2 regions of the Pseudoalteromonas sp. Scap06 genome follow, and region 2 is predicted to be linked to the other one. Evidence: predicted binding sites of a transcription regulator. Region 2 holds the regulator's gene; the other holds the start of a gene.
The links. The regulator FliA, encoded in region 2, starts transcription of late flagellar genes. The targets are predictions, from matches to a motif close to CTAAAGNTNNNNNNNNNNNNGCCGATA.
Positions count from the first base shown of each region.

Region 1: the regulator FliA is predicted to act here: its motif matches at 9,597-9,623, upstream of FLM47_RS09420 (VC2046/SO_2500 family protein).

Region 1 is NZ_CP041330.1:2,049,737-2,067,337, forward strand. Features, by position in the region: gene pabB (aminodeoxychorismate synthase component I) at 1-1,060, shown strand, start outside; gene FLM47_RS09375 (CoA pyrophosphatase) at 1,053-1,628, shown strand; gene FLM47_RS09380 (L-serine ammonia-lyase) at 1,730-3,106, shown strand; gene cysB (HTH-type transcriptional regulator CysB) at 3,174-4,151, opposite strand; gene FLM47_RS09390 (hypothetical protein) at 4,448-5,203, shown strand; gene FLM47_RS09395 (NCS2 family permease) at 5,316-6,608, opposite strand; gene FLM47_RS09400 (tetratricopeptide repeat protein) at 6,727-7,188, shown strand; gene FLM47_RS09405 (SulA-like leucine-rich domain-containing protein) at 7,513-7,947, shown strand; gene FLM47_RS09410 (YchJ family protein) at 7,987-8,463, shown strand; gene FLM47_RS09415 (DUF6172 family protein) at 8,531-8,833, opposite strand; gene FLM47_RS09420 (VC2046/SO_2500 family protein) at 9,035-9,562, opposite strand; tRNA gene FLM47_RS09425 (tRNA-Tyr) at 9,675-9,759, shown strand; tRNA gene FLM47_RS09430 (tRNA-Tyr) at 9,809-9,893, shown strand; gene FLM47_RS09435 (M48 family metallopeptidase) at 9,925-10,620, opposite strand; gene FLM47_RS09440 (VOC family protein) at 10,806-11,201, opposite strand; gene FLM47_RS09445 (HD domain-containing protein) at 11,191-11,862, opposite strand; gene FLM47_RS09450 (class I SAM-dependent methyltransferase) at 12,002-13,192, shown strand; gene FLM47_RS09455 (PilZ domain-containing protein) at 13,208-13,504, opposite strand; gene FLM47_RS09460 (two-component system response regulator) at 13,513-13,893, opposite strand; gene hrpA (ATP-dependent RNA helicase HrpA) at 13,962-17,601, opposite strand, start outside.
Region 2 is NZ_CP041330.1:2,417,571-2,431,737, forward strand. Features, by position in the region: gene FLM47_RS11225 (ParA family protein) at 1-429, opposite strand, end outside; gene FLM47_RS11230 (flagellar motor protein MotB) at 442-1,401, opposite strand; gene FLM47_RS11235 (flagellar motor protein) at 1,407-2,171, opposite strand; gene FLM47_RS11240 (chemotaxis response regulator protein-glutamate methylesterase) at 2,164-3,315, opposite strand; gene FLM47_RS11245 (chemotaxis protein CheA) at 3,369-5,615, opposite strand; gene FLM47_RS11250 (protein phosphatase CheZ) at 5,630-6,403, opposite strand; gene cheY (chemotaxis response regulator CheY) at 6,420-6,803, opposite strand; gene FLM47_RS11260 (RNA polymerase sigma factor FliA) at 6,844-7,554, opposite strand; gene FLM47_RS11265 (MinD/ParA family protein) at 7,581-8,441, opposite strand; gene flhF (flagellar biosynthesis protein FlhF) at 8,434-9,921, opposite strand; gene flhA (flagellar biosynthesis protein FlhA) at 9,943-12,051, opposite strand; gene flhB (flagellar biosynthesis protein FlhB) at 12,123-13,253, opposite strand; gene fliR (flagellar biosynthetic protein FliR) at 13,263-14,042, opposite strand; gene FLM47_RS11290 (flagellar biosynthetic protein FliQ) at 14,045-14,167, opposite strand, start outside.

The sequences.
Region 1 (17,601 bases), 370 kb from region 2:
GCTTGGTTATTTTGGTTATGACTTAGGGCGTACCATAGAGCAACTGCCAAGCAGTGCTTTAAACGATATTGATTTACCACAAATGGCCGTTGGACTTTACCTTGATGCACTGATTTACGATAAACAACTGGATACTTGGTTTTATGTTTCGCAGCCCAATGTAAATCGTCTCTGGTTGTATCAGCAATATTTAACGCAACCACCTAAGCACGAAAGCTTTTCGCTTACATCACAGTGGCAGTCAAATATGAGTCAGAGGAGTTATAGCGAAAAGTTTGCAGCGATTGAAGAATACTTAAAAAGTGGTGATTGTTATCAAATTAACCTAGCGCAGCGTTTTAGCGCACATTACCAAGGGTCTCCTTGGGCGGCTTATGTTAAATTAACGCAGGCCAATAAAGCGCCTTTTTCTAGTTTTATAAATCATCCGCAAGGCGCTATTTTATCAATATCACCCGAGCGTTTTATTGCAGTGCACGACAACAAGGTAGAAACAAAACCTATTAAAGGCACGCTACCACGTAAAGCCGATGCTTTAGAAGATGCAAAACAAGCCACACTTCTGGAAAATTCCAGTAAAGACCGCGCTGAAAATGTAATGATAGTAGACCTGCTACGAAATGATTTAGGTAAAGTCGCAAAACCGGGCTCTGTTGTTGTACCTTCTTTATTTGCTATTGAAAGCTTTCCGGCAGTACACCATTTGGTAAGTACAGTTACATCCATCCTTGATGAAGGAAAAACAGCAGTCGATCAACTTGAAGCTGCATTCCCTGGAGGGTCTATTACCGGGGCACCAAAAGTGCGCGCAATGGAAATAATAGAAGAGCTGGAGCCACACAGACGCAGTATTTATTGTGGCTCTATTGGCTATATTAGCGCCTGCGGTAATATGGATACCAGTATTACCATTCGAACTTTAGTTACTCATCATCAGCAAATACATTGTTGGGCTGGCGGTGGCATTGTTGCTGATTCAAAAGTCGAATTGGAATATCAAGAAACATACGATAAAGTAAATAAAATACTCCCTATATTAAATGAAGGTCGCTTTGAATAGTGAAACCATTTCGGCTCGTTTTCAATTAAACCGCAGTTTAGCCGTGGATCAGCTCAAAGATAATAAAAAAAAGCGCGCCAGTGCAGTGATGCTACCTTTGATTGATATAGATAACGAAGCACATGTTTTATTGTGTAAGCGGCCAACCTATTTACATCACCACCCTGGGGAGATTTGTTTACCGGGTGGTAAATTTGAAATTAATGATGTTAACCTGCGCACTACGGCACTGCGTGAATTACATGAGGAGCTAAACATTCCCCCGCATAATGTTCAAGTTTTAGGCCAGCTGCCGGAATACTCTACCCTTACTGGATTTACTATACGTCCTTTTGTGGGCTTAATTAAAAAAGAAACGGTATGGGAGAACGATCATAACGAAGTACAAGCCAGCTTTTTACTCTCTATAAAAGCACTGAACAACGAAGCTAATTGGCAACCAATCCCCTTTGAACGTAATGGAAAAGCCCTAACTTTAAATGGCTTTATCACTCCTCACGGGCTTTTGTGGGGTGCCACAGCCAGCATTATTAAAAACTTTACAAAACAACTCGCCATACCAGTTTAAATCTTTGCTAATAAGGGTTACACACCTGCATTTCCACGTTATTATAGTCGACCGTTCAAAGAACAGCTTAATGCTGAGAAAACTAAGTAGAGACACACATTATGATCAGTGCATTTGACATGTTTAGCATTGGTATTGGCCCCTCATCGTCACATACCGTCGGCCCAATGCGTGCATCACGCTTATTTGTTAATGACCTAGATGAGCAACAACTATTAGCAAATGTAACCGATGTAAAAGTAGAGCTTTACGGCTCACTGGGGCAAACAGGTGTTGGTCATGGTTCGGGAAAAGCAGTGATCCTTGGCCTAGCCGGTTATGACCCTGAAACCATTGATGCCGATTTAGTGGACGATATTTTAGCAAAAATAGAAAATGAGCAGGTTATTTATCTAAACCAAACTCATAAAGCTAAATTCCCTAAACAAGGCGCTATTGTTTTTCATCGTAGAAAAACACTCCCTAAACATTCCAACGCAATGGAAATTATTGCCTATAACAATGGCGAAAAAGTATATAGCAAAGTTTACTACTCTATTGGTGGCGGGTTTATTGTTACAGATGAAGAGTTTGAAAAAGAAAAACAAGCGGCCTTAGATATTCGCGAAGAAAACCCTGCCCCGTTCCCGTTTGGAACGGCTAAAGAATTACTCGAAATGTGTAAAGAGTCGGGTTACAGCGTATCAACGTTAATGATGAAAAACGAAAAAACCTTACGCAGTGAAGAAGCCATAAAAGATGAATTATTTAATATTTGGCAAGTAATGAAAGCCTGTATTGAACGTGGTATGCGTACCGAAGGTATTTTACCTGGTGGTTTGAAAGTAAAACGCCGTGCACCAAGCTTATATTTAAAGCTCAATGTAGAAGTGAGTAACGATCCACTTCGTGCTATGGATTGGGTTGATTTATTCGCATTAGCAGTGAATGAAGAAAATGCAGCAGGCGGTCGTGTGGTTACTGCACCAACAAATGGTGCAGCTGGTATCCTACCAGCCGTATTAATGTACTATCATACTTTTATCAAAGAAGTTGATCGCGACATTGCTACTCGGTATTTATTAACCGCGGCCGCTATTGGTATTTTATACAAAAAAAATGCCTCTATTTCAGGTGCTGAAGTGGGTTGCCAAGGTGAAGTTGGTGTTGCCTGTTCAATGGCTGCTGGTGCGCTGACTGAAATTGTTGGTGGTAACGTGGTACACGTAGAAAATGCCGCTGAAATTGGCATGGAACATAACTTAGGATTGACCTGCGATCCAGTGGGCGGCTTAGTGCAGGTACCTTGTATTGAGCGTAATGCAATGGGCGCTATTAAAGCAATTAATGCTTCTCGTCTTGCTATTCGCGGTAGTGGAGAACAAAAAGTATCGCTTGATAAAGTAATTAAAACCATGCTCGATACCGGTAACGATATGAAAACAAAATACAAAGAAACCGCTCGCGGTGGATTAGCGGTTAACATTATCGAGTGCTAATTAGATAGCATAAAAAAAGCCGCTTAGTTGCAAAACTAAGCGGCTTTTTCATTACTGTTTATGGCGGTTATTTAACTGGCAATTCGATATCAGCAAATAATTTATCAACATCGTCTTGATTACGCAGCAAACTTGCTCGCTCTACTCGCTCTTTGGTTAAATGCGGTGCAAAACGTTCGATAAAGTCATACATGTAGGTACGTAAAAAGCTACCTTTTCTAAAACCAATCTTAGTGGTGCTTGCTTCAAATAAATGGCTAGCATCAATGCACACTAAGTCGCTGTCGTTTACCTGGTCAATTGCCATAGATGCAACCACACCGACACCTAATCCCAGGCGCACATACGTTTTAATAACATCGGCATCGGTGGCGGTAAATACAATATGCGGCTCAAGCCCATAGGCGTTAAATGCTTTATCAAGCTCTGAGCGACCAGTAAAACCAAATACATAAGTGATCAAAGGATACTGCGCTATATCTGCCACCGTTAAGTTATCGACTTTTTTCGCAAGGGGGTGATCTTTAGCAACCACAATACTGCGATTCCAGTGATAACAAGGCAACATAACTAAATCTGAATATAAGTGCAGTGCTTCAGTAGCAATCGCAAAATCTGCATCACCGCGCGCAGCTGCATCCGATATTTGCTGCGGCGTACCTTGGTGCATATGCAGTGACACTGCTGGGTATTTTTGGGTAAAGCCTTGAATTACGCTTGGTAACGCATAACGTGCTTGGGTGTGCGTAGTCGCAATATTAAGTTTACCTTGATCGGGCAGCGTATGTTCATTAGCAACCGCTTTAATGCCCTCAACTTTTGAGAGTATTTCTCGCGATATGTTAATGATTTCTTCGCCAGCACCTGTAACGTGAGTTAAATGTTTACCACTACGGCCAAAAATTTGTACACCTAGTTCATCTTCTAACATACGTACTTGCTTAGAAATACCAGGCTGGGAGGTAAATAAACTCTCAGCGGTAGCTGAAACATTTAATTTATGATTTTGAACTTCTACGATATATCTAAGTTGTTGTAATTTCATGGCTATGTAGTTTCGTTATAATTCACATTGACAGATAAAAGCGCACCCTAATTAATAGGTAACTATATAAAGGCTGATTAAGGTTACACAATGTAACAATTAATTTATTGAAATTTCAGGTTAACACAATAAATAAAGTTGAGATAGCAATGATTATCAGCAAACAAAACATAACACATTAAGATTTAAACGCTTTATGCATGGTGTTTTTTTTAGTTAATCGGCGCAAAGTTTCCCACCTTTTATATATTTAATGTAAGATTAGATAATAAGGTTAAGAATTTGAGAATTATAACATGATCGTTTCCATTATAATTGTATTAATTGTTGCGCTTATCGTCATTGCACTGTGGGTTAGTGCTGTTCAACAACACAAAGAAAAACAAGAAGCTGAACGACGTAAAGAGCTAACAAAACAAAAAGCTATCATTGAAGAAACTGAAGAGGCGTTAATGAATAGCGCAAATATCCCTCTTTCAGAAGCAACTCAGCGAATATTACAACGTCGTATTCATGATGCGCTAAGTAATATGGTGTCTATTTCAAGCGGTGGTAGCGGACTAAAAAACCGCTTAAAAGAAGCAAAAGAGCGACTACAAAATCCGATTCAAGACGGCTCGGATGGTTTTGTTTTGCCAGGTAATGACAAGCAACTGATATCACTAATACAGGGTATAAAAAAGCTCCGTACTATTATCCGTTCTGAGCACAACAAGGGGAAAGTTGACAGCCAAGCGTTTATTGCAGAAGACAAACGCCTTGAGAAGCTACAACTAAGAATCAACATTGAAAGCCAGATAAAACGTGGTCTAGCAGCTCAAACAGCCGGTATGGTTGGCTCTGCTAGGCAGTACTTTGAAAAAGCATCGACGACGCTAAACAGTGTGTCATTTAATGATGATTACATTACTGCAAAACGAGTTGAAGTTGAAGGCTATCTAGAAACAATAAGCACTGAATTAAAGGCATCAAACGCTACATCATTGAAGAAAAAGAACGAACAAGAGCAAGATGATTTAGACGTACTGTTTGCACCGAAAAAGAAATGGTAATTCATTATCTAATAAAAAAGCCCATACAACTGTATGGGCTTTTTTATAACTGAAATTTAGTCACTATATAAATTTACATACCCAAACTAAATCTAGCTATTTAACAAAAGCATTAAGATAAAAATGCAAACTTAATAATAAACAGTGCCGTTAAAATCCAAACACTAATACTTACCTGATCTTTTTTACCACACAGTACTTTAACTGCTGTATAAGAAATAAAACCCAGTGCAATACCGTGTGCAATTGAAAAGGTCAATGGAGTCATTAACAATACAACACTCACTGGAATTGCATCGGTCATATCATCCCAGTTTACAAACTTTAAGTTTTGTAGCATTAGAACAGATACATATAAGATTGCCCCTGCTGTTGCGTATGCTGGTACCATTTGTGCCAAAGGTGCAAAAAACATCATTAATAAAAAGCAGCAACCTACAACTACAGCCGTTAAGCCCGTTCGCCCCCCCACTGATACCCCTGCTACAGATTCTATGTAAGACGTTGTTGTTGAAGTACCTAGCATTGCACCGGCAATGGTTGCAGTGCTGTCAGCGCTTAATGCGCGACCCAAGCGCGGCATATTGCCGTTTTTATCTGCTAGGCCCGCTTTTTGAGTAACCGCTACCAACGTACCTGAGGTATCAAATAAATCAACAAATAGAAACGCAAAAATAACACTCAACATAGACAGTTCAAAAGCAGCACTAAAATCAAGTTGCATAAAAGTTGGCATTATTGAAGGTGGCATTGCAACAACACCATGATATTCAACTAACCCCATCGACACTGCAATCGCGGTAACGAGTAAAATACTAATTAATACACCGCTTTTAAAATCGCGATAAAGTAATGCCGCAATAATAAAAAAACTAAAAATAGCTAATAGCGGACCCGGTGACGTTATATCGCCTAGCTGCACAAGTGTTGCTGGGCTTGATACAATAATACCAGCACTTTTTAGTGCAATAAGCGCTAAAAATGCACCAATACCGGTTGCTATTGCTTGTTTGAGCACCAGGGGGATTGCATTAATAATCCACTCTCGCACCTTAAATAAGCTTAATATTAAAAATATACACCCTGACATAAACACCGCGCCCAGCGCTGCTTGCCAGCTATAGCCCATACCTAACACCACGCCATAGGTAAAAAATGCATTTAATCCCATACCCGGTGCCAATGCCAATGGATAATTGGCCCACAACCCCATAATAAAACACCCTATTGCAGCGGCAATACAGGTTGCAACAAAGGCAGCACCTTGGTCCATGCCTGCTTCTGCAAGCATAGCTGGGTTAACGAATACGATATAAACCATCGTAATAAATGTAGTCATACCGGCAATACATTCACGGCGAACCGAAGAATCATTTGCACGGATTTTGAATAAGGCTTCGAGCATAATAAACTTGTGGTTGTAAAAAGTGGCGAGATTTTAGCATAAAAATAACTTTTTACAGGACATTTTACCTTGCTATATACTAAACTAGCTAAGTGATTAAAATAACAAACGAAGTAGCATGATCAAAACGACACCAAGTGGCCAAGACTTAGAGCAACAATTAGACAACATTCTTTCTTTTGTAACGCAACCAAGCGATGCAAATCCCCCTGCGAGCTCTAAAAACACCGATCAAGACACATTAAATAAAGCTCTTTATTACCTTAAAAATGAACAAGGCGCCTTAGCCGCAAAATGGATGCGTTTAGCAGCAATGGCAGGAAACTATCGTGCACAGTTTTACTTAGGGCTATTTTTCATTAAAGGCCAAGGTGTGCCACAAAGTGTATTTCATGGGGCTGCGTGGCTCAGCTTAGCTAGTAGCCAAGGATATGAGCCAGCAATAGAGGCAATGAGCGATATACGCAAACACATTAGTACCAAACGACTTAAAGACGCCCAGTGTTATGCCGCCAGCTTATATGAACAAATTCATCAGTTACAATTTTCACATTTGATCCCTATAAGTCACGAAAAATAGTTTTACTACCTAGTAACTCATTCCATCTGTAAATTAATTAAGCGTTTTATAAGTTAAATGCAACAACGCTTAATTTTTTAAACTACTGTATACCTCATGCATTTCAAGATTTATTTAGTTATAGATTAAAAAGCTACCGTCAAAAGTATTCATCCCCAAAAATTATAATCTATTGTTATATATGAACTATTTATTTTTAAATAGTTTCATTATCGTGCTCAGCTGAATAACTGTACAAAAAAATAGCAAAAAACACTTGCACCAAACAACTGTATAAACTACTGTATACATGTACTGTATAAAAACCCAGTGAGTGAGACGATTATGTTACAGCCTATTACCGTAAGAACAGTTAAGAGCTACCAACAAGATGACCAATCTGATTGTGTTAACGTTGTACAAATTGAAGATGAGATTTCAGCGACGTTTGAATTATTAAAAGTATTACACCAATACAATAGCTTAAATGCATGGACACTTTTAATTGCGCCAGACCATGTACCTAGTAAAGCGTTACTTGATTCATGTTCAATTGATACCAGTAAATTATTAGTTATACGCCAAAAACATTTAGTTAATATAGAGTATGTTTTAAGTTCTGCACTTCACAATGGAAATTTTGCAGCGGTGATCACCTGGACCGACATAATAAATAATCAGCAACTATCACAGTTATCATTAAACCTGAGCCATACACGCACTAAGCTGTATTGCTTTAGCAAAAAAAGCGCTCAAGCTGAGATTTCACTAACGCAATAAGCTTGGTAAACTAGCGTTTTAATACACAGTACATTTATTATGACCTCTAACGCCCTACTATGTTTTTGTGGCAGTCAGCAACTTTATGCTGATTGCTGTGAACCTTTTCATTTAAAAACCAAACAGCCACAAACACCTGAGCAACTTATGCGTGCTCGCTACAGTGCATATGCGGTTAAAAAAGCGGCTTTTGTTCGTGAAAGTTACGCAAAAGAAAAGCAAGCTGAAAACTCACTATCAGAAATTAAGGACTTTGCAACTAGTTGCCGCTTTATAAACTTAACCGTATTAGATTCTGGTTATAATGATGAAACAGGGTTTGTAAAGTTTAAAGCCCATTACTTTTACCAAGACTTGTATTGCGAGCTGGCTGAGCATTCAAGATTTATTAAAGAAGATGAACAGTGGCGATACCTTGATGGTGAGATCACACCGGTTGCTGATATCAAAGTGAAACGCAATGATACTTGTCCTTGCGGCAGTAATAAAAAGTATAAAAAGTGTCATAGTGTATAAGTAACAACCACAAAAAATGGGCCACTTGGCCCATTTTCAAAAACTACACTAAACGCAACTTAGCGCTTTATTCGTCATCATCTTCATCGAAGTCTTGACGCTGTGCAGGTCTTGCTAAAATCTCTAAGTAGAAAGAGGTTAAACCTTGCTTTTCAATTTCACTGATGTGATTGTTAATTTCAGCAACGTGAACAACTTGGGCTTCTTCAGCCGTGTTACCAAACTTACAATCGAATGCCCAGTAGTCGGCATCAACAGGTAAAGTTTTATTACGTTCTCTTTTCAAATATTTTTTCACTTCATGCTTTGCAGCATCAACCATACGAGGGTATTTGATTTTCTCATGATTCAGCGTGAATGTTTTCTTCATTACGTTCCTAATTACCTTGGTTTAATGATAATGGCATTTAATGTCATACCATTTGCGCCATTATAGCAATTGCATTTAAATTTTGGATGCTTTTTTTATATTAAATCTGTTATTAACATAAAGCACCTATAAAACCACTAATATAAACACGGTTTATTACAATCCAATGGCGCCTAAAAAATAGCATTTAATAAAATTCAATTAGGCACTAAACAAATGTAATGGCTGGTGGAGGGCATCATTTTGTAAATCATCATAAAATGCCACCGCATCCATTTGAGGGTTTGATAGCTCGGTGTTGGTATTTTGAATTCGTCGACGTACCGCTAATTCACAGTTATCAATTACGTTAAGTGGAATGTGGTTTTTATCATCACGAATATTAAATGGCTCAGGTTTTAAGCACTGAGTTAACTTTATCTCACTCATCCCTTCGGCGCTTCCCATTTTTGCTAAAAGTTCCGTGTTATTTTTGCCAATTAACATATTAAAACTCTCAGGCGCCAATGGCTGCTTTGGGCCCGCACCTAAGTGTTTACGCAAGGTCTCTTCATCAGCTTGATAACCACTTGCATCACTTTTAGGTAAGTGAAACTCACTAAAATCGAGCGCATCATGAGATAGCATTGCTAATAAAAGAGCAAATTCACCCCGACGGCTTTCATGCACACTTTTATTGAGTCGTGTTTTTAATTGACTCTCTGTGATTAACAAATCACCAATCTGCATAGACTTTAGCCTATTTAACTAATTAATAAGTATTTATCGGCTAAATTTGAATTTTCTTTAGCTTTTTTCTTTACTTAAATAAGAAGTTTGCTATTATCTGCCGCGTTGCATTGGAGGGGTTCCCGAGCGGCCAAAGGGATCAGACTGTAAATCTGACGGCTCAGCCTTCGCTGGTTCGAATCCAGCTCCCTCCACCACTTTTCTTAGGCTAAGTTAAGTGGGGCCAAATGCAATAAAAATTAGTGTGGAGGGGTTCCCGAGCGGCCAAAGGGATCAGACTGTAAATCTGACGGCTCAGCCTTCGCTGGTTCGAATCCAGCTCCCTCCACCACTTCTCTTTACTACCTCGTTTTATGTTCTAATTATTCAAAAACCCATTGTAAACTCATCCCATGCTTATTTAACCAAGCGCTTGCTTTTTTGTATTCTGAATAAAATAAACCTACACGATGCCAAAATTGTGCACTGTGATTTAAATACTTTAAATGCGCTAACTCATGCACAATCACGTAGTCAATTACCCAGGTGGGTGCGCTTGCAAGGTGTAAATTAAAGGTAAGCTCACGCCTGCGGTTACAACTGCCCCAGCGACGCTTATACAATTGAATACGAATATTACTCGGTAGCTTTTCACCCATCAGCTGACAATAGTAGTTAACTCGCATTTCAATATAGCTTTCTAATTTCTCATGCAAAAACTGCTCTAGCAAACTTTGATACATTTGCGTTCGATGCTTCACACGTGAAGAAAGACTCAGTAACAGTGTTTGGCTTTCATTGTGCTGCTGCCATTGAGTGCGTGCTGCGTTTTCAAATTGCACATTAACAGCTTCATTAAATAATTTAATGCTATTGGTTTTAAGTGGAAACTGTCGTGTATCGGCTTGAATTTGTTGCTTATGTAACTGAGCATCAATCCAGCCCTGTTTACTCAACAGCCATTCGTTAATTTGTGTTTTCGTTACAAAATGGGGCGCATACACAGTAAGTTCTCGTTGTGCGACTTTAATAGCCACTGTTTTTCGCCGACGGCTTCTTCTTAACGTATAATCTAACAATCTAAAGTGCCTATAAGTTATTATAAAATAAAACTTTCTCTATTAGCTTAATAAGTTAATTCGTAGGAGAAAAAACCAGTTAGTAGGTATCGTTTTAATATTGCTCGATACTAAATAGGCTAAACGATGGATCATAAATCTACCCTTGGCTATTTTAACTGTTGAAGTTTTACTAAACAAAGCCGCTAGCTCTCGAGTTGCACTTTTATGACATTATAATCATGAGAAGTGATTTCATGGCTATTACCACTATTGTCTTTAAAATACATAGAAAAAGTCACGCCATGATCAGCCAATATGGTTTTCACTTGATGCTGCTTAAGATGCTTAAGCCAAATAACAAATTGCTCCCCAGTTGCAGCAAAAGCGATTCCTTTACTACGCCCATCGCCTTCAAATAAAGCCAATCGTGTAGTAGCGCTTTCATCTTCAAGTGTTAAAGGACCTTTTCCCTCTTCATTCCAAAAGGCTAACTCCTCTACTACGGTAAAACCAAGCACCTTTTCATACCACTCAATAGCTTGGTTGAGGCTTTGAACATTTAAATGACAATGATCAATTCCCGAAAGTTTAGGTGTCATCGCGTTGTTCACCAATTTCAGACTTAAGCTGAGCTAAAAAGTCGTGCATGTATGCAGTGCGTCTTTGTGCTTCGGCTTTTGCAGAAGGAGTATTCATACTCTGGGCAATATGCAGTAATTTAATAAAAAAATGATCTAGGGTGTACTTTTTATCGTCAGCTTCTCGGTTTAAACAAAATGGATCATCGGGGTTGTATAATAATCGACTAATAGAGCCGCCTACTTTCATACAACGGCTTACGCCAATAGCACCCAAGGCATCCATTCTGTCAGCATCTTGTACAATCTGTGCTTCAACCGTTTTAATAGCAATATTGGCGCTAAAACTATGTGCGGCAATGGCATGGTGAATATCATCAAATAGCGCGTCATCATAGCCAATAGACGCTAAAAAGTTAATCGCTTTATCCGCGGCCATTGTTGATGCCCTTGCTCTATCTGGGTGATTTTTAGCCACTGCAACACAATCATGCAACCAAGCTGCAGGCAATACAATCGCCATATCAGCCTGCTCTGCTATACATAGCTGCACAGCAACACGCACTACCCGTTCAATATGGGTAATATCATGGGCAACATCCGCATGTACTAAGGATGTAATAAAGTCTCTGCATTGCTGATTAAGTTGCTGTAATGAGGGGCTAAGAGCTGAATTGTCCACCGAATTTCCAAAAATCTATTTAAACGAGTTAATAATGGCTACTTTACCGCGATTTATAAGCCCCTTGCAAAACATTCATTGTATGTTGCGCGAGCCTTGACTAAAATACAGCGCTTATTTATTACTACAGAGAAGCCTTATGTCATCTGCCGTTTACCTGCAAGCTGGTCGCGATAAATCATTAAAAAGAAAACACCCTTGGTTATTTTCTAAAGCCATCAAAAAAATTAAAGGTAAACCTGGATTAGGTGACACGGTAACCATACACGACAGTGAGGGTAAATTTTTAGCCACCGCAGCTTACAGTCCTCATTCACAAATACGTGCTCGTGTTTGGAGCTTTGACGAAAAAGAAGTGATTGATCAACATTTTTTTGAGCGTCGTCTTCGCCGTGCTTTAGAAGCTCGCAGCCATGCAATTGAAGAAGGTGGACTTACCGGCTTTAGGTTATGTGCAGCAGAATCAGACTACTTACCCGGTATTACCATAGATAAGTTTGATAATGTAATTGTGTGTCAATTACTAAGCGCAGGCGCAGAACGTCATAAAGGTGAGATTGTTGGTGCTTTAATGGCTATTTTCCCAGGCTCTACTATTTATGAGCGCTCAGATGTAGATGTTCGAACCAAAGAAGGGCTAGAGCCTATTAAGGGCGTACTTTGGGGGAGTGAACCCACTGCACCTGTCATAATTGAAGAAAATGGTTTAAAAATTGAAGTTGATATTCTAGAAGGCCATAAAACTGGTTTTTATTTAGATCAACGAGATAGCCGTGCTGCACTGGAGCGTTTTTCAAAAGATAAAACCGTATTAAATTGCTTTAGTTATACGGGAACGTTTTCTCTTTATGCCCTGCGCGGTGGCTGTAAACATGTAACCAATGTTGATGTTTCACAACCAGCACTTGATACAGCGAAGCGCAATGTTGAGCATAACAACCTTGATTTAAATAAAGTCGACTTTGTAAAACAAGATGTCTTTAAATTATTACGCCAATACCGTGAAGACGGGGTGATGTTTGATACGATCGTTATGGACCCGCCTAAATTTGCCGATAACAAGGCGCAGTTAACTGGGGCGTGTCGCGGTTACAAGGACATCAATATGATTGCGATGCAAATTTTAAAGCCCGGCGGCACTTTGCTAACATTCTCATGCTCTGGTTTAATGGAACAAAACTTGTTTCAAAAAGTAGTCGCAGATGCAGCCCTTGATGCAGGTAAGGATTTACTGATCATGGAGCGCTTAAATCAAGCAGCTGACCACCCTATTGCAGGCAGCTATCCTGAAGGTTTTTACCTTAAAGGGCTTATTTGTAAGGTTTACTAAAAACTAATTAAGTAGTTAGTTAAACTCTACAATTTCAAGCCCTGCGGTTATCGTGCCATCCTCTTCTGTGCTGGCACGTATTACCTTAACGGTGGCTTTTAACGGTGCAATGCTCGGATGTGTTGATGCAATATCAACCGATAAAATTGAGTTAAGCTCTAACAAATCATCGAGTTGTAATGAAAGACCCGTTGCACTTAAATCAAGGCAGGTGCCAGTGTAACTGAGCCCAGCAACAGGCTCTATTGAGGTTAACTTCGCTGGCGTGTTAACCTGCATACGTCTATAGTTTCGCTTATCTTCAGTAAACATAATTCCCTCTACACAATATTATTAATTTTTTCTCGTAGTACAGCGATAGAAAAAGGTTTTACAACGTAAGCATCACACCCTGCGTCAAAGCCAGCTTGTTGTTCAAGCTCCGACTCAAGTCCAGATATCATAACCACCGGAATGTTTTTTGTCTCTGGCGTGTGTTTAAGTATGCGACACGTATCATAACCATCGAGTCCTGGCATACACACATCAAGCAAAATAATATCGGGCGGATTTGCAATCGCAGATGCTAAACAACTTTTACCTGAGTCAGCATAGCTCAAATCAAATATTGATGCTAACCCTGCTTTGAGTATTTCAAAATTGAAATACTCATCATCAACCACTAACAACTGTCGCGCTTTGTGTTTTATTAATGAGGACATAGGTATGTCATTTCCTTCTCAAGTTAGTCCCTCTGTTAACTTACTTAGCTTAATAGAGAATAAAGAGATTATTCAATTTCTTTTATCGCATTTAACACACGTTTTGCTGAAATTGGATAAGGCGTACCTAAGGTTTGTGCGAATAAGGATACGCGTAATTCTTGCTGCATCCAAAAAATAGCCTCAACATCAGTAGGCAATGGCATTCCTTTAGGTGTTTTATTCGTTAGTTTTTTATATTCTTGCGCTACTTTTTCAAGCTCTAACACACATAATCTATCACGATTTGGGTCAACAGGTAGTTTTTCTAGGCGTTTTTGAATCGCTTTTAAATAACGAATTAAATCGCCGAGTTTGTCTGCCCCATGTTGACTGACAAAGCCTTTAAAAATAAGTGATTCTAGCTGAGACTTAATATCCCCATGAGCGGTGATCATGGTTAAATCTACACGCCCTTTCATTTTTTTATGCAGTGCATGCGCAATACTCAGCACTTGCTCAACCTGTGTAGCAATGGCCACAACGGTATCGCCTAACTCGCCGCGAATATGCTCTTTAACCGTTTCAAATGCCTCACTTGTACGAATGTCACCATATTTAACTAATAGGCTGTCAACGCCTGATGCAATGCAGTCATCAATTAAATCGGCAATTTTACCAAAAGGATTAAAGTACAATCCTAATTTAGCTTTGTTTGGTAGGTTTTGCTGCAGGTATTTAATTGGTGATGGCACGTTTAAAAGTACTAAACGACGTAAACCTTGCTGGTGCGCTAATTGCGCTTTTATTTCGTTATCGAATAGCTCTACTGCGGCCGTTGATTTTTTATCCACTAGTGCTGGGTAGGCTTTAATTTCGTATTGACCTTGCTTTTTCACATACGATGTTGGTAACTCACCAAAATCCCACTGGATTAAATCGGTTTTTTCTATGCCTTTGTCGGCCACTTTAGATAAGGTGTCTGTCACTTTGCCTTGAAGCTGCGCTTTAAGCTTAGCTAAATCGAGCCCACGGGCAAGAAGTTGGTCGTTTTCATCACGTACTTCAAACTGCAATCTTAAATGAGGAGCAAGGGCTGTTAAATCCCACGCCTCAGGGTCGACTCGCACGCCAGTCATGCGCAATAACCGATTACTTAGTGAGTCGATTAACGAGCCTTGTAGAGGCTCTATGGCCGCTAAAACCGCGTCGGCATAATTAGGCGCAGGGACAAAGTTACGGCGAAGTGACTTTGGCAATGACTTGATTAACCCACAAATTAGCTCATGACGAAATGCCGGTATATGCCAATCAAAACCACTTTCTTGAACTTGGTTTAATAGCGCAACCGGTATTTGTACAGCAACACCATCAACTGCTTGGCCTGGATCAAAATGATAAGTAAGCGGCAGCATTAAGTTATCTTGTTGCCATGTATCTGGATAATCAAATTCAGTAATGCTACTTGCACCATGCTGCATGAGCTCTTCTCGCGTCATGTGCAGGTAGTGTTTGTCTTGCTGTTTTTGTGTTTTATACCACTTAATAAACGCAGCACGATTATTAATATCGTTCGGTATTTTTTTCTCGTAAAACTCAAATAAGGTTTGTTCATCAACTAAAATATCGCGCCTACGAGATTTGTTCTCGAGCACTTGAATATCTTCAATTAATTCGCGGTTATATTGTAAAAATCCTTCATTGAGCCCCAGCTCTTGTTCAACCAGCGCTGTGCGAATAAATAACTCACGGCTTACTTTTGGGTCAATATTGCTGTAAACACAGCGGCGCTTATTAACAATTAATAAGCCATACAAAGTTTGTTGCTCAAAGGCAATGACCGCACCGGGTTTTTTCTCCCAATGAGGCTCTGTGTAGCTGCGTTTTACTAAATGCTGAGCGAATGGTTCTACCCAGTTCACATCAATTTTGGCATTAATACGAGCATAGAGTTTACTGGTTTCCACCAACTCAGCCGACATCATCCATTTTGGACTCTTTTTAAATAATCCTGAGCCTGGGAAAATATGAAATTGGCTATTACGCGCACCTTTATATAGCTGCTTTTCGTCTTTAAAACCGATGTGACTGAGCATGCCACTTAAAAGTGCTTTGTGAATAAGCTCGCTGTCTGCAACATTAGTGGTGGCTTTCATTTTCATTTCATTGCACACAGTGCTGATTTGATAAACGATATCTTGCCATTCACGAATACGCATATAGGCTAAAAAGTCTTTTTGACATAACTTTCTAAACTGGCTGTTAGTCAGCTCACTTTGCTGCTCTTCTAAATAATTCCACAGGTTTAAAAAGGCGATAAAGTCAGAATCAGGATCGTCAAAGCGACCATGTTTTTCATTTGCGGCTTGGCGTTTTTCTTGTGGTCGCTCGCGGGGATCTTGAATTGAGAGCGCGGCAACAATAACTATCACCTCACGCAATGCACCCAGTTTATGCGCAGTTAACACCATTTTTGCTAAACGCGGGTCAACCGGCAAACGACTTAGCTCCCGCCCAGATTGTGTTAGGCTGGTTTTTTGATGACGCTTAGCCGCTTTTACTGCTTGTAGCTCTTCAAGCAATGTTAAACCATCATTAATATTTCGGCTATCTGGAGCTTGCACAAAAGGAAATTGCGCCATATCACCCAGCCCAAGGGCTAACATTTGCAAAATAACTGATGCTAAATTAGTACGTAATATTTCAGGGTCAGTAAATTCAGGACGCGATAAAAAGTCATCTTCTGAATATAAACGAATACAAATACCCGCTTCAACACGTCCACAACGCCCCATTCGCTGATTAGCACTGGCTTGCGAAATAGGCTCTATAGGTAAACGTTGCACTTTTGTGCGATAACTATAACGACTAATTCGCGCTGTACCCGGGTCAATAACATAACGAATACCAGGTACTGTTAGCGATGTTTCAGCGACGTTGGTAGAGAGTATAATATGGCGGCGCGAATGCGGCGCAAAAATGCGGTTTTGCTCAGCGTTCGATAGCCTTGAATACAAAGGTAATACATCAGTGTGTTTTAAATTACGCTTGCTTAGTGCATCAGCGGTATCGCGTATTTCTCGCTCACCATTCAAAAAGATCAGTATATCGCCAGGACCTTCGGCGCAAAGTTCATCTACCGCATCAAAAATCCCCTGAAGTTGGTCGCCTTCGGCTTCCATATCTTCTTTTTGAATATCACTAATTGGGTTATAGCGTACATCAACTGGAAACGTTCTTCCTGATACTTCAATAATAGGTGCATCATCAAAATGCTTAGAAAAGCGCTCAGGGTCGATAGTTGCTGAGGTAATAATAACTTTTAAATCGGGGCGCTTAGGGAGTAAATTTTTAAGATAACCTAAAATAAAATCAATGTTTAAGCTACGTTCATGCGCTTCATCAATAATAATAGTGTCGTATTGATTTAAAAATCGGTCTTGTTGTATTTCAGCTAATAAAATACCGTCGGTCATCAGTTTGATGTAACTGTTATTAGATACCTGATCGCTAAAACGAATTTTAAAACCGACCTGCTGGCCAAGCTCGCATTGCATTTCTTCTGCGATACGGTTGGCAACACTGCGTGCTGCTAAACGCCTTGGTTGTGTATGGCCAATGTAGCCCTCAACGCCTCGGCCTAGCTCTAAACACATTTTAGGTATTTGTGTGGTTTTGCCTGAGCCAGTTTCACCAGCAATGATCACCACTTGATTATTAGCAATGGCC
Region 2 (14,167 bases):
AGCAAGGGCATTGACCATAAGTACCCCTAAAACGGGCGGACAATCTAAAATTGCGTAATCGTAATGCTCGCCAATTTTAGCCAATGTTTTTTTTAAAATCAGGCCCATCCCCGTTTTATTACCCATACTACGGTCAAGTGTAGCAATCGCCATTGTGGCAGGTAAAATATCAAGATTTTCTATAGTAGAAGGGCATAATGCTTGCAATATTTCCTCGCTTTTCATGCTCGACCCGCGACTGAAAATATCGTAAACACTGACCTCTAAATCTTCTGAATCAATGCCAAAGTAATAAGTTAATGATGCATGTGGATCGGTATCAATCAGTAACACTCGCTTACCTTGAAGCGCAAGGATGCCAGCAAGGCTAACCGCTGTAGTGGTTTTACCTACCCCTCCTTTTTGATTGGCTACTGTCCAGATTTTCACATTACATCCTAATTACTGTTCATTACGCGTAGTAACACGAATACCACCATGCTCTAAGCGAATTATTTTTATTGTATCGTCTTGAGTAGGCAGCTCAACTTCAGCTGGTTTAATAGCTTCAGGAAGTTGCTGCTCAGTATCCTCATCCGCTGACTCTAAAACCAAGCCGTATTTGGAAAGCGCAATCACCACTTTGCGGTTTTCAGCCCGCCCTGCTTCGGTATCATTATCGGCAAAAGGTGAGTATTGGCCATATCCCTCAATTGCCATGCGCGCAGATTGAATACCTAAGCGCTCTAATTCAACTAATATTGATGTTGCACGTGCCACCGACAACTCCCAATTAGAGCGAAATATTTCATTGCGAATAGTTTCGTTATCTGTGTATCCCCGCACTCTTATATAGTTATCGACAGGTGCGATTATTGCTTCAATCTTTTTTACAACGTCTTTAGCTTGGTTATGCGCAACGGCACTACCGCTGGCAAACAACAACCCAGAATTAAGTTCAATAACCAGCCAATCTTGACTAAGCTCTAAGCTTGCATCGCCACTACGTATTTCATCAATGAGTGACGACTGTAGTTTGACCAGTAAACTGTCGAGTGGCTTACCTAAGTGACGCTGGCTGATATTGCTATTATCACTTTGGCCATCGAGCAATACTGGCCCTTGTTCTTGTTTTTGAATACTTTCGCCATATAAAACTTCAGCCTCGGGAGTCACTCTTTCAAGCAACAAAGCATCGCCGTTTACTCCCTTACCTTGCTGAGAAAATTGTTTAGCTGACTTATCAAAAACATGCTCAAGAGAGTCAGATAAAACTTGTATATTGTCTTCTTTGTTTATTGCAATAGCATACAATACAACAAAAAATGCAAACATAATGGTCATGTAATCTGCATAAGAGACTAGCCAACGCTCAGTATGTTGGCTTTTAACGTTTTGATGACGTAAGCGACGGCGAAGCATAACCGCTAATGAGCCTGTAATATAGGACGTTCAACGCGGTAAGCTTCAAGCTTTAATTCTATATTAATAGGGCTCTCGCCTTGGCTAATGGCAATAACGCCTTCAGCTAGCATTTCATGGTAAAGCATTTTTTGCTCAACCCGTTGCTTTAATTTGTTGGCCATCGGCAAAAACAGTAAATTAGCTAAACCTACACCATATATAGTCGCAATGAATGCAGTGGCAATACCCGTTCCTAATTGCTCAGGATCGTTAATAAACGACATAGCTTGGATCAGTCCAAGCACAGCACCTAAAATACCAATGGTTGGGCTGTAACCTCCCATCGCTTCATACACTCGGCTAGCTTCCAGCAATCGTTCTCGTTCAAGTAATAAATCAATCTCGAGAGTATCACGAAGCTTTTGATCTGAGCAGCCATCGACTAATAAACTCAGTCCTTTAGTGGCATAAGGGTCAGAGTGAGTAAGTGCTTCGTTTTCGAGCGCTAAATAGCCCTCTTGGCGGGCTTTATGCGACCAGCGTTTTACTTGTTCAATCGTATCTTCAATATCGTGGTCATCAGTAACAAAAACCCAATGAGTAATACTAAGCATTTTCTTAAATGTATTGGCTGATGTTTGCAGCATCACTGCTCCTAATGTGCCGCCTAATACAATAATAAGTGCAGGCCCATTAAACAGAGCAGATACCACACCTCCCTCTAAAGAATAACCGATTGCAATAGCACCTAATGCAACCAATAATCCTAAAATAGAAAGCTTATCCACAGCCAATCTCTCTTTTTAAACGCGCAGCAACATCATGAAGACCTATGCTTTCACTTGCTAATCCTGCACTTGCTACTGCTTGCGGCATACCATATACAACACAGCTTTTTTCATCTTGAGCCCAAATTGTAGCGCCAGTTTGTTTAAGCATACGAGCACCATCACGACCATCCGCGCCCATACCAGTCAAAATAACGGCAAGTACATCACCTTGGTATGCTTTTGCTGCACTAGCAAAGGTTATGTCAACACTAGGCTTATAGCTTACTCGTTCATTTTTATCTTCAAATACGCGTAGTGTTCTGTTTGAACCCCGTCCTTCTACCATCATTTGCTGCCCACCTGGTGCTAAATATGCACAGCCAGGTTGAAGCCTATCGCCTTGCTGTGCTTCTTTTACTTTAATTTTGCACAAGCTATCTAATCGGGTTGCGAACGCAGGTGTAAATGCCGCAGGCATGTGTTGTATGAGTAGTATTGGGTGTGGGAAATTAGCAGGTAACTGAGTCAATATAGTTTGCAGTGCAACCGGTCCACCTGTTGATGTCCCAATAGCAACTAGTTGATACTGTTTACCACTTGCGCGCACTGATGTACCACTACTGGTTGGTACAGGAGCTGTATTATTGAAGCTGCGATCAGGTTGAACAATTGGCTTTTTAGCGAGATTAGAAAAGCGTTCAGACGTGCTTGGTGCTGGTTTACTTATACTAGGAGAGGCTGGCGCTCTTGTGATTCTACCAATACGCTGGCGACCTATTTCCTTAACCTTATTTTGTAGTAACTTAATTGCATCGTCGTTGTTACGTGCGATATCTTCAAACTTTTTCGGTAAAAAGTCCATCGCACCAGCATCAAGTGCATCTAAGGTAGCAGATGCCCCTGCACGCGTTAACGACGAGAACATTAAAATAGGAGTGGGATTACTCGCCATTATCTCTTTAACTGCGCTGATGCCATCAAGCACAGGCATTTCAACATCCATGGTGATCACATCGGGTCGTAGTTGAGCTGTTTTATCGACAGCTTCTCGACCATTTACAGCGAAACCTATAACTTCAATGCCGCTGTCTTGTTCAAGTATTTCACTCACTCTGCGGCGAAAAAAGCTTGAATCATCAACTACTAAAACTTTAACAGCCATTTCGCTCTCTTATTCAATGAATGGGTAGGCATAAAATGTATGCCTACTTTTAATTATCCAGCGTAATGCTTTAACATATTTGGCACATCTAGGATCAGTGCAATACCACCATCAGAGGTAATTGTTGCACCTGCCATACCTGGTGTACCTTGAAGTAATGCGTCTAGAGGCTTAATTACCACTTCTTCTTGACCAATGAGCGAGTCAACAACAAAACCCACTTTTTGAGTTCCTATTTGCACAATAACCACATGACCTTGTGCTTTTCGCTGACCTCTATCGGCGCCTTTAATGAGCCAATGTTCAAGGTAGAATAGTGGAATTGATTTTTTACGAACAATTATAGTTAGCTGGCCATCAACCACATTGGTTTTTGTTAAATCTAAATGGAATATTTCACTCACACCCGCCAGCGGCAACGCAAAGGTTTGTTCGCCAACTATTACCATTAAGGTAGGCAGTATCGCTAGAGTAAGTGGCACTTTAATTTCTAAAGTAGTACCAACACCCATTTCTGATTTGATATTCACCGAGCCATTGAGTTGAGTGATTTTTGTTTTAACCACATCCATACCAACACCACGGCCGGAAATATCTGAGATCTCTTCTTTAGTTGAAAAACCAGGTGCAAAAATAAGATTATACGCTTCAGTATCAGAAAGACGACTCGCTTGGTCGTGATCAAGCACCCCTTTACTAATCGCAATCTTTTTAAGCTTTTCAGCATCCATACCGGCACCATCATCTTGGATGGTAAGTAGAATATGATCGCCTTGTTGAGAAGCTGATAAGGTCACAGTACCCGTTCTAGGTTTACCCGATGCTTCACGAACATCTGGCATTTCAATACCATGATCCACTGAGTTGCGCACTAAATGCACCAATGGATCTGCCAATGCTTCTACTAAGTTTTTGTCTAAATCAGTGTCTTCACCAACAAGTAATAAATTAATATCTTTTTGTAGCGTTCGTGCTAAATCTCGAACTACACGTGGAAAACGGCCAAACACTTTTTTGATTGGCTGCATTCGCGTTTGCATTACCGCACCTTGGATATCAGCAGTCACTACATCTAAATTAGAAATAGCTTTGCCCATAGCCTCGCTGTCAGAGTTTGTTGCCAGACTCACCAAACGGTTTCGCACAAGTACCAGCTCGCCTACCATATTCATTATTTGGTCTAAACGTTTGGTGTCAACACGAACCGTTGTTTCTGCCGGTGGAGGCGCTGCTTTTTTAGGCGGCGCGGCCTTGGCTGGCTGTGGAGCAGGCGCCGGCTTAGCAGGCTCTGCTTTTGGTACCGGTTTCGGTTCAGGTTTTGGTACAGGTTTCGGTGTAGCAGCAGGTGCAGACTTGTTTGCGGCTACGGGCTCAGGTTTACTTGCCGGAGCCGATACTTCTATAGCTTTAGGTGCACCTTTGCCATGTAATTCATCTAGCAAAGCTTCAAATTCATCGTCACTTATTTCATCATCGCCCGCGCTTGAGTCACTATTTTGTGAATCTACTACAGGAGCTGATGGTGCTTGCTGTGGTGTACTTGCAGTGCTTTGAGTAACTTCGCCAAAACTACCAACACCATGAAGCTCATCTAATAAGCTATCAAATTCATCATCTGTAATATCGCCATTTACATCACTGTCGCTTGATGGGGATTGTTTTTCTTGCGTGGACTGGCCTTTACCATGAAGCTCATCAAGAAGACTTTCGAACTCATCTTCAGTTATTTCATCAATCTGAGAGTCTGAGCTACTACTATCTGGGCCGCTAAATAATTCATCAAATGCGAATGGGTCTTCTTCAGAATCATTGCTAGGTTGTTCTACAGCGGCCTCAGGTTCTACTGATGGGGTTTCAACAGAGGCTGTATCTTCCTCAACTACAGCATCGCCGGCTAGCTCTTCTGCCGTCGGTGGTTGTCCAAGCTTATGAAGGACTGCAAGTAACTCTGGATCAGCAGGTTCTGGCTGGTCACGATTTTTAATTGTGGCAAACATTTCATTAATGGTGTCGAGCGCTTGTAAAATTACATCCATTAATTCAGAGTTAACTGTTCTTACACCTTGGCGCAATAAATCAAACACGTTTTCAGCACCATGACATGCATCAACAAGCTCTGTCATTGCCAAAAAGCCGGCGCCACCTTTTACAGTGTGGAAACCACGAAATATTGCGTTTAGTAGTTCAGTATCATCTGGGTTGTTTTCCAGTTCTACTAACTGTTCAGATAAAAGCTCAAGGATTTCTCCGGCCTCTACTAAAAAGTCTTGTAAAATATCTTCATCGACTTCAAAGCTCATGCAGTACTCTCCTATTAGAAGCCCAAACTTGATAATAGATCATCAACTTCATCTTGATCAGATACAACATCATTACGCGATTCTTTATCAATAATAGGCCCTTCAGGGCCTGCTAGTGTTTGTGCAACAATGGAATCTTCTGTTTCTTCTGGTTGTTCGGTCTGTTGTGTTGGCTCAACCTCACCTTGTGCTGCAAATGCAGTTAACAAGTGGATCAAGCTTTCTTCAACTTCACGCACAAGTTCAATAACACGACGAATAACCTGACCAGTTAAATCTTGATAGTCTTGAGCCATCAATACATTGGTCATCAACATCTGCAACTCATCAGTTTTATGATGAGAGCTGTTCATAAACTTATCAATACTATGACAAAGTGACTTAAACTCACCAAGCTCAATTTCCCGGTTCATTAACCGATCCCACGTTGGCTTGATATCAGAAATTTCGTCAGCAATTTCTTGCGCTAAAGGTAAGCTAGCTTCAACTGCATCCATTGTTTTATTGGCTGCATTCTCAGTCATTTCCATGACATAGTTGAGGCGTTTCTTAGCATCAGGGATGGCATCAGTGGTAATGTCTGTTAAGCGCGTATCTAACTCGAAACTCTTTAAAGCTTCATGTAATTGACGCGTTAACTTACCTACCTCAGCAAATAACTGTGATTGCTCTTGTGAAGCTGTTTCTAAAATTAACTGATTCGCTTTATCTTGCTCACCATTTTCTAAAAAAACAACCAACTGGCGAGCTTGTTCTAAAGTAATCTGAGGCGCAGCAGGTGCTGACATAAGCCTCTCCCTCTCATTAACCTAAGCGTTCGAACACTTTTTCTAATTTAGTCTTCAATGTACCTGCAGTAAATGGTTTAACAATATAACCATTAACACCTGCTTGGGCCGCAGCTACTATTTGTTCTTTTTTAGCTTCTGCTGTAACCATTAAAACAGGAATATGCTTTAATTTGTCATCAGCTCGAATTGCCCTCAAAAGATCAATACCTTGCATGCCTGGCATATTCCAATCTGTTACAACAAAATCAAATACTTGATTTTGCAACATAGGTAAAGCAGTTGACCCATCATCCGCTTCTTGAACATTGGTAAAACCTAAATCGCGCAACAGGTTTTTAATAATACGTCTCATTGTTGAAAAATCATCAACAACAAGAATTTTAATGTTTTTATCCAAAACATCCTCCAGTGAGGCCTGAACCTTTATTTACTTACTTCTAGTTTATCCAGTCATTGATTTTTGCTTTAAGCTTAATCATCGCCTGACCATGTATCTGACTTACACGCGACTCACTAACATCGAGTATATGCCCAATTTCTTTTAAATTCATTTCATCGTTATAGTACAAAGAAAGCACCATTGCATCTTTTTCCGGTAACGACTTTATCGCATTGAGTAAAGACTCATTAAACCGTTCATTTTTAACATTATTGAAAGGTTTGTCTAGTGCTAAATCTTGGCCATGAGGTGTAATCACATCATCGTCAATACCAAGGTCCTCAATGCCCAAAACTTTGCTTACATTGACATCATTTAAAATATGATGGTACTCATTTAACGAAATTTCAAGTTTTTCAGCCACTTCACTATCTTTAGGTTCACGATTTAAACTGTTTTCAAGCGCGACTATCGTCTCTGCTACTAGTCTACTTTTTCTGTGAACTGAACGTGGAACCCAATCACCTCGTCGCATTTCATCTATCATTGCACCACGAATACGAATACCCGCAAAGGTTTCAAAACTCGCGCCTTTACTGGCATCGAAGTTTTTTGAAGCCTCTATTAAGCCAATCATACCTGATTGAATTAAATCATCTAGTTGCACACTGGCCGGTAAACGAGCAATTAAATGGCATGCCACTTTTTTGACTAATGAGGCATGCTTTTCAACAATCATATTTAAATTCTGTGCTGACTGATATCCCATAGCTCTATTCACCGGTATTGTCATCGTTAGTTACTAACTAGCTTCTCAATAAAAAACTCTAAATGACCCGAGGCTTGACTAGGTGTTTGCCACTTAGTAATTTTTGTCGCCAGTGTTTTAAAAGCAATCGCAGCAGGAGACCCTGGAAAAACTTCAACTATCACTTTTTGGCGACGCGTTGATTTGCGCATATTCTCATCATAAGGAACTGTTGCAACCAACTCCATGGTTATATCTAAAAATCGGTCGGTTACTTTTGATAGTTTAGCAAATAATTCCTGCCCTTCACGTAAGCTACGCACCATGTTGGCAACAATTTTAAATTTGATTACGCCGTGTTCACGGCTCAGTACTTTAATTAGTGCATAAGCATCAGTAATTGAGGTTGGCTCATCACATACCACCACAACCACATCTTGTGCGGCGCGAGAAAAGCTCAATACCATGTCAGAAATACCCGCTGCGGTATCCACAATTAAAATATCAAAATCGGTGTTAAGCTCGCTAAATGCACGGATAAGTCCGGCGTGCTCTGAAGGAGATAGCTCAACCATGCTTTGCGATCCCGATGTTGCAGGTACTATTTTTATGCCTGCGGGGCCTTCAACTAAAATATCTTCGAGTTCACATTCACCTGATAAAACATGAGACAAATTGCGCTCTACACGCAGTCCAAGCATAACATCACAATTAGCTAACCCTAAATCAGCATCTAATACCAGCACACGCTTGCCTTGTTGGCCTAACGCGATTGCCGTGTTAAGGGATACGTTTGTTTTACCCACTCCACCTTTGCCGCCGGTGACAGCGATAACTTTTACGCCGTTATTATTATTGTTGCTCATTTTGCGAAGGCCGCTTGCTTGATCTAAAACTGTGTTAATCATACATCTCTACTGTGTTCGACGCCACTGATTGGTGTCTTGATTGTTGTGCTTTTATTCTTTTTAAATACAATTGCTCAGCTTTTTTTACTAGTTTTTCAGCATTTGCCACTCTGATATCTTCTGGTACTCGCTGACCATTAGTAAGATACCCTATTGGGAGACGATTTTGAATCGCAATACTAATAATCTCACCTAAACTCAATGACTCATCTAACTTAGTAAAAATACACCCACTAAGCTGTACTTTTTTAAAGTGCCTTACTGTCTCTTGTAATACATTGATTTGCGCTGTAGCACTTAATACTAAATAACTACGTATATCCACACGTTGATTACGCATTAAGGTATTAAGCTGCTCAGTTAAGCGTAAATCTCGCTGACTCATTCCTGCTGTATCAATTAAGACTAGACGTTTATTTCGTAAATGGTATAAAACTTCTGCTAATTCATTTGCATCTTTAACTTGTTTTACGCCACAGCCAATAATTCGACCGTAAGTTGCTAGCTGCTCATACGCACCAATACGGTAGGTATCAGTGGTAATAAGCGCGACTTTATCAGCACCATACTTTTGCGCACCTAATGCAGCTAATTTTGCAACGGTGGTGGTTTTACCTACCCCTGTTGGGCCCACTAGAGCATAAACACCACCTTGGCGAAGAATTTCGTTGTTAGTGGTTTGCATTTGATCTTCAACCATATTCAATAAGGCTTTCCAACCTTGTTGGCGAGATACATCATCAGGTACAAAGCATGCCATCTGCTCAGCAACGTCTTTATCTATTCCCATACCCACTAAACGGTCAATCATGCATGCACGGGTTGGATCACGACGTGCCATATCTTGTTGCATTAAACCTGACACTTGATGTTCTAGTAATTGACGAATTGCGTTCATTTCTTCGCGCATGGTGCTTATATCACTCGACTCGTTTTGCATCGTTTGCTGACGCGGTGCACTCGGTGAGTCTAAATCGTCAAAACCACTGTCTAAATCATCAAAACCTAAGCTATCAGCTTGAGTACGAGGACGTGCAGGCGCACTTTGTTCACGTTCAAACATATTTTTAGGTCGAGATTGCACAGCTTCTTGTTCTTGATAATGGCCAGAAGTATCAATACCTGATTGTGAAAACATTGACGCAAGCTCTGCTGAACGAGGACGGGGAGATTGACGTTCTAATAAAGCTTGTAAACTGTCTGCTACCTTTGCTTGTGGCTTAGGTTGAGCACGCTGTGGCTCTGGTTTTACAAAGTTATGTGAGCTCTGGGTATGTGCAAATGAAGCACTTGCAGCTGGTTGGCTTTGAGGTTGCTCTGGCGCTTTTGTCGCGGCTTTGTCGTAATCAACAGCAGCAACAATTTCAACGCCATTAGCTAGTTTCTTATTTGACATAATAACCGCATCAACACCAAGCTCTTCTTTTACTTCTTTTAGTGCGGTGCGCATGTCTTTAGCAAAAAAACGTTTAATTTTCATAATTCAAACCCCTTTAAAATCTTATTGTTGGCCTACAGAGCTGACAATCTTGATCTGTCTTTCATCTGGTATCTCTTGATAAGACATCACTCGCAATCCTGGAATGGTGTATTTAACAAATCGAGATAACACAGTGCGTAACATTCCTGACGTTAGCAATATTGAAGGTTCACCGGCCATTTCTTGATTTTGATGTGCTTCATTCAATGATGTTTGAAGTCTATCAGCAAGTCCTGGTTCTATTCCGGCACCTTCATCACCTGCATTTTGAAGTGACTGATGCAACATCTGTTCCAACTCAGGCGCCAAGGTTATGACAGGGATTTCAGAAGACATACCAACAGCATCTTGAACGATTAATCTACGCAACGATATTCTCACTGCAGCCGTTAATACATCAGGGTCTTGGCTACGAGGGCCATACTCAACAAGGGTTTGAACAATCGAACGCATATCTCGTATTGCTACCCCTTCATTTAATAAGTTTTGTAGTACTTTAACGATGGTGGTCAGCGGTAATACATCCGGTACCAGCCCTTCAACTAAGCGAGGGTGACTTTTACCTAACATATCTAATAAGTTTTGTACTTCTTCGTGGCCAAGCAATAATGCGGCGCTATTTGTGAGTAACTGGCTAATATGAGTGGCCACAACGGTTGCTGAATCAACTACGGTATAACCTAAAGATTGCGCTTCATCTTTTTGATCTGGTTTTATCCATACCGCATCTAAACCAAATGCAGGGTCTGTAGTTTCAATGCCTTTGAGCGGGCCAAACACTTGGCCAGGATTAATTGCCAGTTCATCGCCGTGTTTAAGCTCACCCTCACCACTTGATACACCCATCATGGTGATGCGATACGCATTTGGGTCGAGCTCAAGATTATCGCGGATATGCACTGGCGGCACTAAAAAACCTAGCTCTTGAGATAGTTTTTTACGCACCCCTTTAATACGGTTTAATAGCTCGCCACCTTGTGATTGGTCTACTAAAGGAATTAACCGGTAACCCACTTCTAAGCCAATAACATCAACTTGCTGTACATCATCCCAACCCAGTTCTTTTTGTTCTTGTTTAGCCGCAATTCCGGTACCTGAGGCTGCATTTTCAGCTTCTTCGGCTTCAGCAGCTGCTAATTTAAGTTTGTTTTGCTGCGTGTAGTATGCAAGGTAACCTAAAAGCGCCCCTAAACTTAAAAATGCAATATGCGGCATACCTGGGACTAAACCCATAGTAATGAGGATACCAGAGGCAATAAATAACGATTTTTCGTTTCCTAGCTGCTGCTTAAACTGATCGCCCATATTGTGCGATTCATTTTGACGCGTTACAACAATCGCAGTACCAATTGAAAGTAGTAATGAAGGTAATTGCGCTACTAAGCCATCACCAATGGTCAATAGTGTATACACTTCCATGGCACGGGAAAAACTCAAATCATGTTGGATCATACCAACAAATAAACCACCTACAATATTAATCACTAAAATAACGATACCCGCGATAGCATCGCCTTTTACAAATTTACTAGCACCATCCATAGAACCATAAAAGTCGGCTTCACGGGTTACTTCATCACGACGTTCTCTGGCTTGCTCTGCACTAATAAAGCCAGCATTCATATCTGCATCAATCGCCATTTGCTTACCCGGCATAGCATCAAGGGTAAAACGTGCTGACACTTCAGAAATACGCCCTGCACCTTTGGTAATTACCACAAAGTTTATGATAATTAGAATCAAAAATACCACTAAACCCACGGCGTAGTTACCACCAATCACCACCGAGCCAAATGCTTCAATTACCTTACCAGCAGCATCACCACCATTATGACCCTCAAGTAGTACCACCCGAGTACTGGCTACATTAAGTGCTAAACGCATGATCGTGGCGATTAACAACACAGCTGGAAACATGCCAAATTCAAGCGGCTTCATGGTATATACAGTGACCAGTAATACTACTAATGCAAGCGCGATATTAAACGAAAATAATATATCAAGCAGAAATGGAGGCAGGGGTAAAATAACCATGCCAAGCGCAGCTAAGACTAAAAGCGGTGTACCAACGCCCTTTGCATATTCTTTTTTATCTTTATTAAGTTGTTGTAATACCGCTTTAAATTCCATAACTCTACAATTTCAAAAAATTGACACTACGCTGAAATTGCAATAACTATTCCAAGTTAGTTGGTTAGCGGTTAATACTTGAATTCATCGGGGATTGGCAGTTTTTTATTAAGCGCGACAGGGCGTTTTCCACGGCCTTTTTTAAACCGTTTAAGTTGAAATACATAGGCAAGCACTTGAGCAACAGCAGTAAATAGCTGATCGGGAATTTGATCCCCTACTTCAGCAGTATGATAAAGCGCTCGCGTTAAAGTAGGCGACTCAACAATAGGCACTTCATTACCTAAAGCAATTTTACGAATTTGCATAGCGAGTTCGTCAACACCTTTGGCTAGTACAATAGGCGCTCCAGCTCGCTCTGTGTCGTATTTTAAAGCCACTGAGTAATGAGTAGGATTGGTAACAATAACATCGGCATCGGGAACATCCTGCATCATTCTCTTTTGCGACATTTGACGTTGGGTTTGCCTGATACGCGCTTTGATTTGCGGATCCCCCTCAGAGTTCTTATATTCATCTTTTACTTCTTGCATCGTCATTTTAAGCTGTTTGTTATGGCTATAACTTTGAAATGGCGCATCAATAGCTGCAATAATAATTAAGGTGCAAGATAACCCTAAAAACATCCAGGCTAATATTTCCAAAGCATGCACGATATTGCCTGGCGCACTTTCTATACTTAAATGTAATATTTCATCAAAATAAACATTAATTAAAAAGATAGCGAAAGTTGCCACTAGGCCAAACTTTAATAATGATTTAAGTAGTTCAATAGCCGCTTGCGGGCCAAACATCCGAGTAAAACCTTTCATTGGCGACATTTTACTGGCTTTGGGCGCAGCTGCCTGCCAGCTAAAATTAAAGCCGCCAAGCATGGTGTTACCAATAAACGCAGCGAGTACAATAATAAGTACAAACATCGACATAGGAAATAACAGTACGTCGGCCACCTCCCCCCACACCGCAAACATTTTTGTGGTGTCGTAGGTTTCATTGCGATTAAGACTAAGCATTCTGCCCATAATTCGGTACAAGCCTTTGCCAATTTCAGGGCCGTACATTAATAGAGAAATAGCAGAAAAAATAAGTACAAACATAGTACCTAGCTCTTTAGAGCGCGCTATTTGGCCTTTCTTTTTGGCATCATCAACTTTTTTGGGCGTGGGTTCTTCGGTTTTTTCTTGTCCTGAATCTTCAGCCATTACGCTCTCCTAAGGGGAACAACCAACTAGAGTACACATTAGCTCAACCATTTTTAGCCATTGGAACTCAAACTGAGTGATAAAGTTACCGAGGGTAGCCCAAATAATAACGAGCCCTGCCACTAAGGTAAACGGAAAGCCTATAGAGAAGATATTTAACTGTGGGGCAGCACGGGTCATGATGCCAAATGACATATTAATTACAAGCATGGCCGTTAATGGCGCTAACGAAAGCACTAGTGCAGTGGTAAACATCCAACCACCCCATGTCACTATGTCCCAATAATGATCAACCGCCCACCAATTACCATCAATTGGCAATACCTGAAAACTATGTACCACCATTTGAATCATCATTAAATGGCCATTAAATACAAAAAATAACAAGGTAGCTAAAATGAGGTAGAACTGCCCTACAGCAGGCACACTCATTCCATTTGAGGGGTCAACAACAGACGCAAAACCTAAACCAGTTTGCATAGCAAGGATTTGCCCGGCTAACACAAATGTATTGAGCAGTAGTGTGGATGCAAAACCAATCGCAACGCCAATCAGCATTTGTTGTAGCACCACTAAAACCATTTCAAAAGAAAATAAATTAGTAAATGTAGCGGGAGGTAAAACAGGCACAACTAAAAATGTGACTACAACAGCCAAGCCCATTTTAATTCGAGAAGGGACGTTTTTGGCGCCAATACCCGCCATTATCATGATCATTGAGCTAATACGCACCAGGGGCAGTAAAAAATCACTTAACCATTGAATAACAACGGAAAATGGGAACTCCATCGTTAACCTGCTATTTCGGGTATAAGAAGCACTAAGCGATTAAAAAAATCCATCAGCTCTTGAGTAAACCAATGTCCACCCACTATTAACGCACTAATAGTAATTAATAGACGCGGTAAAAAGCT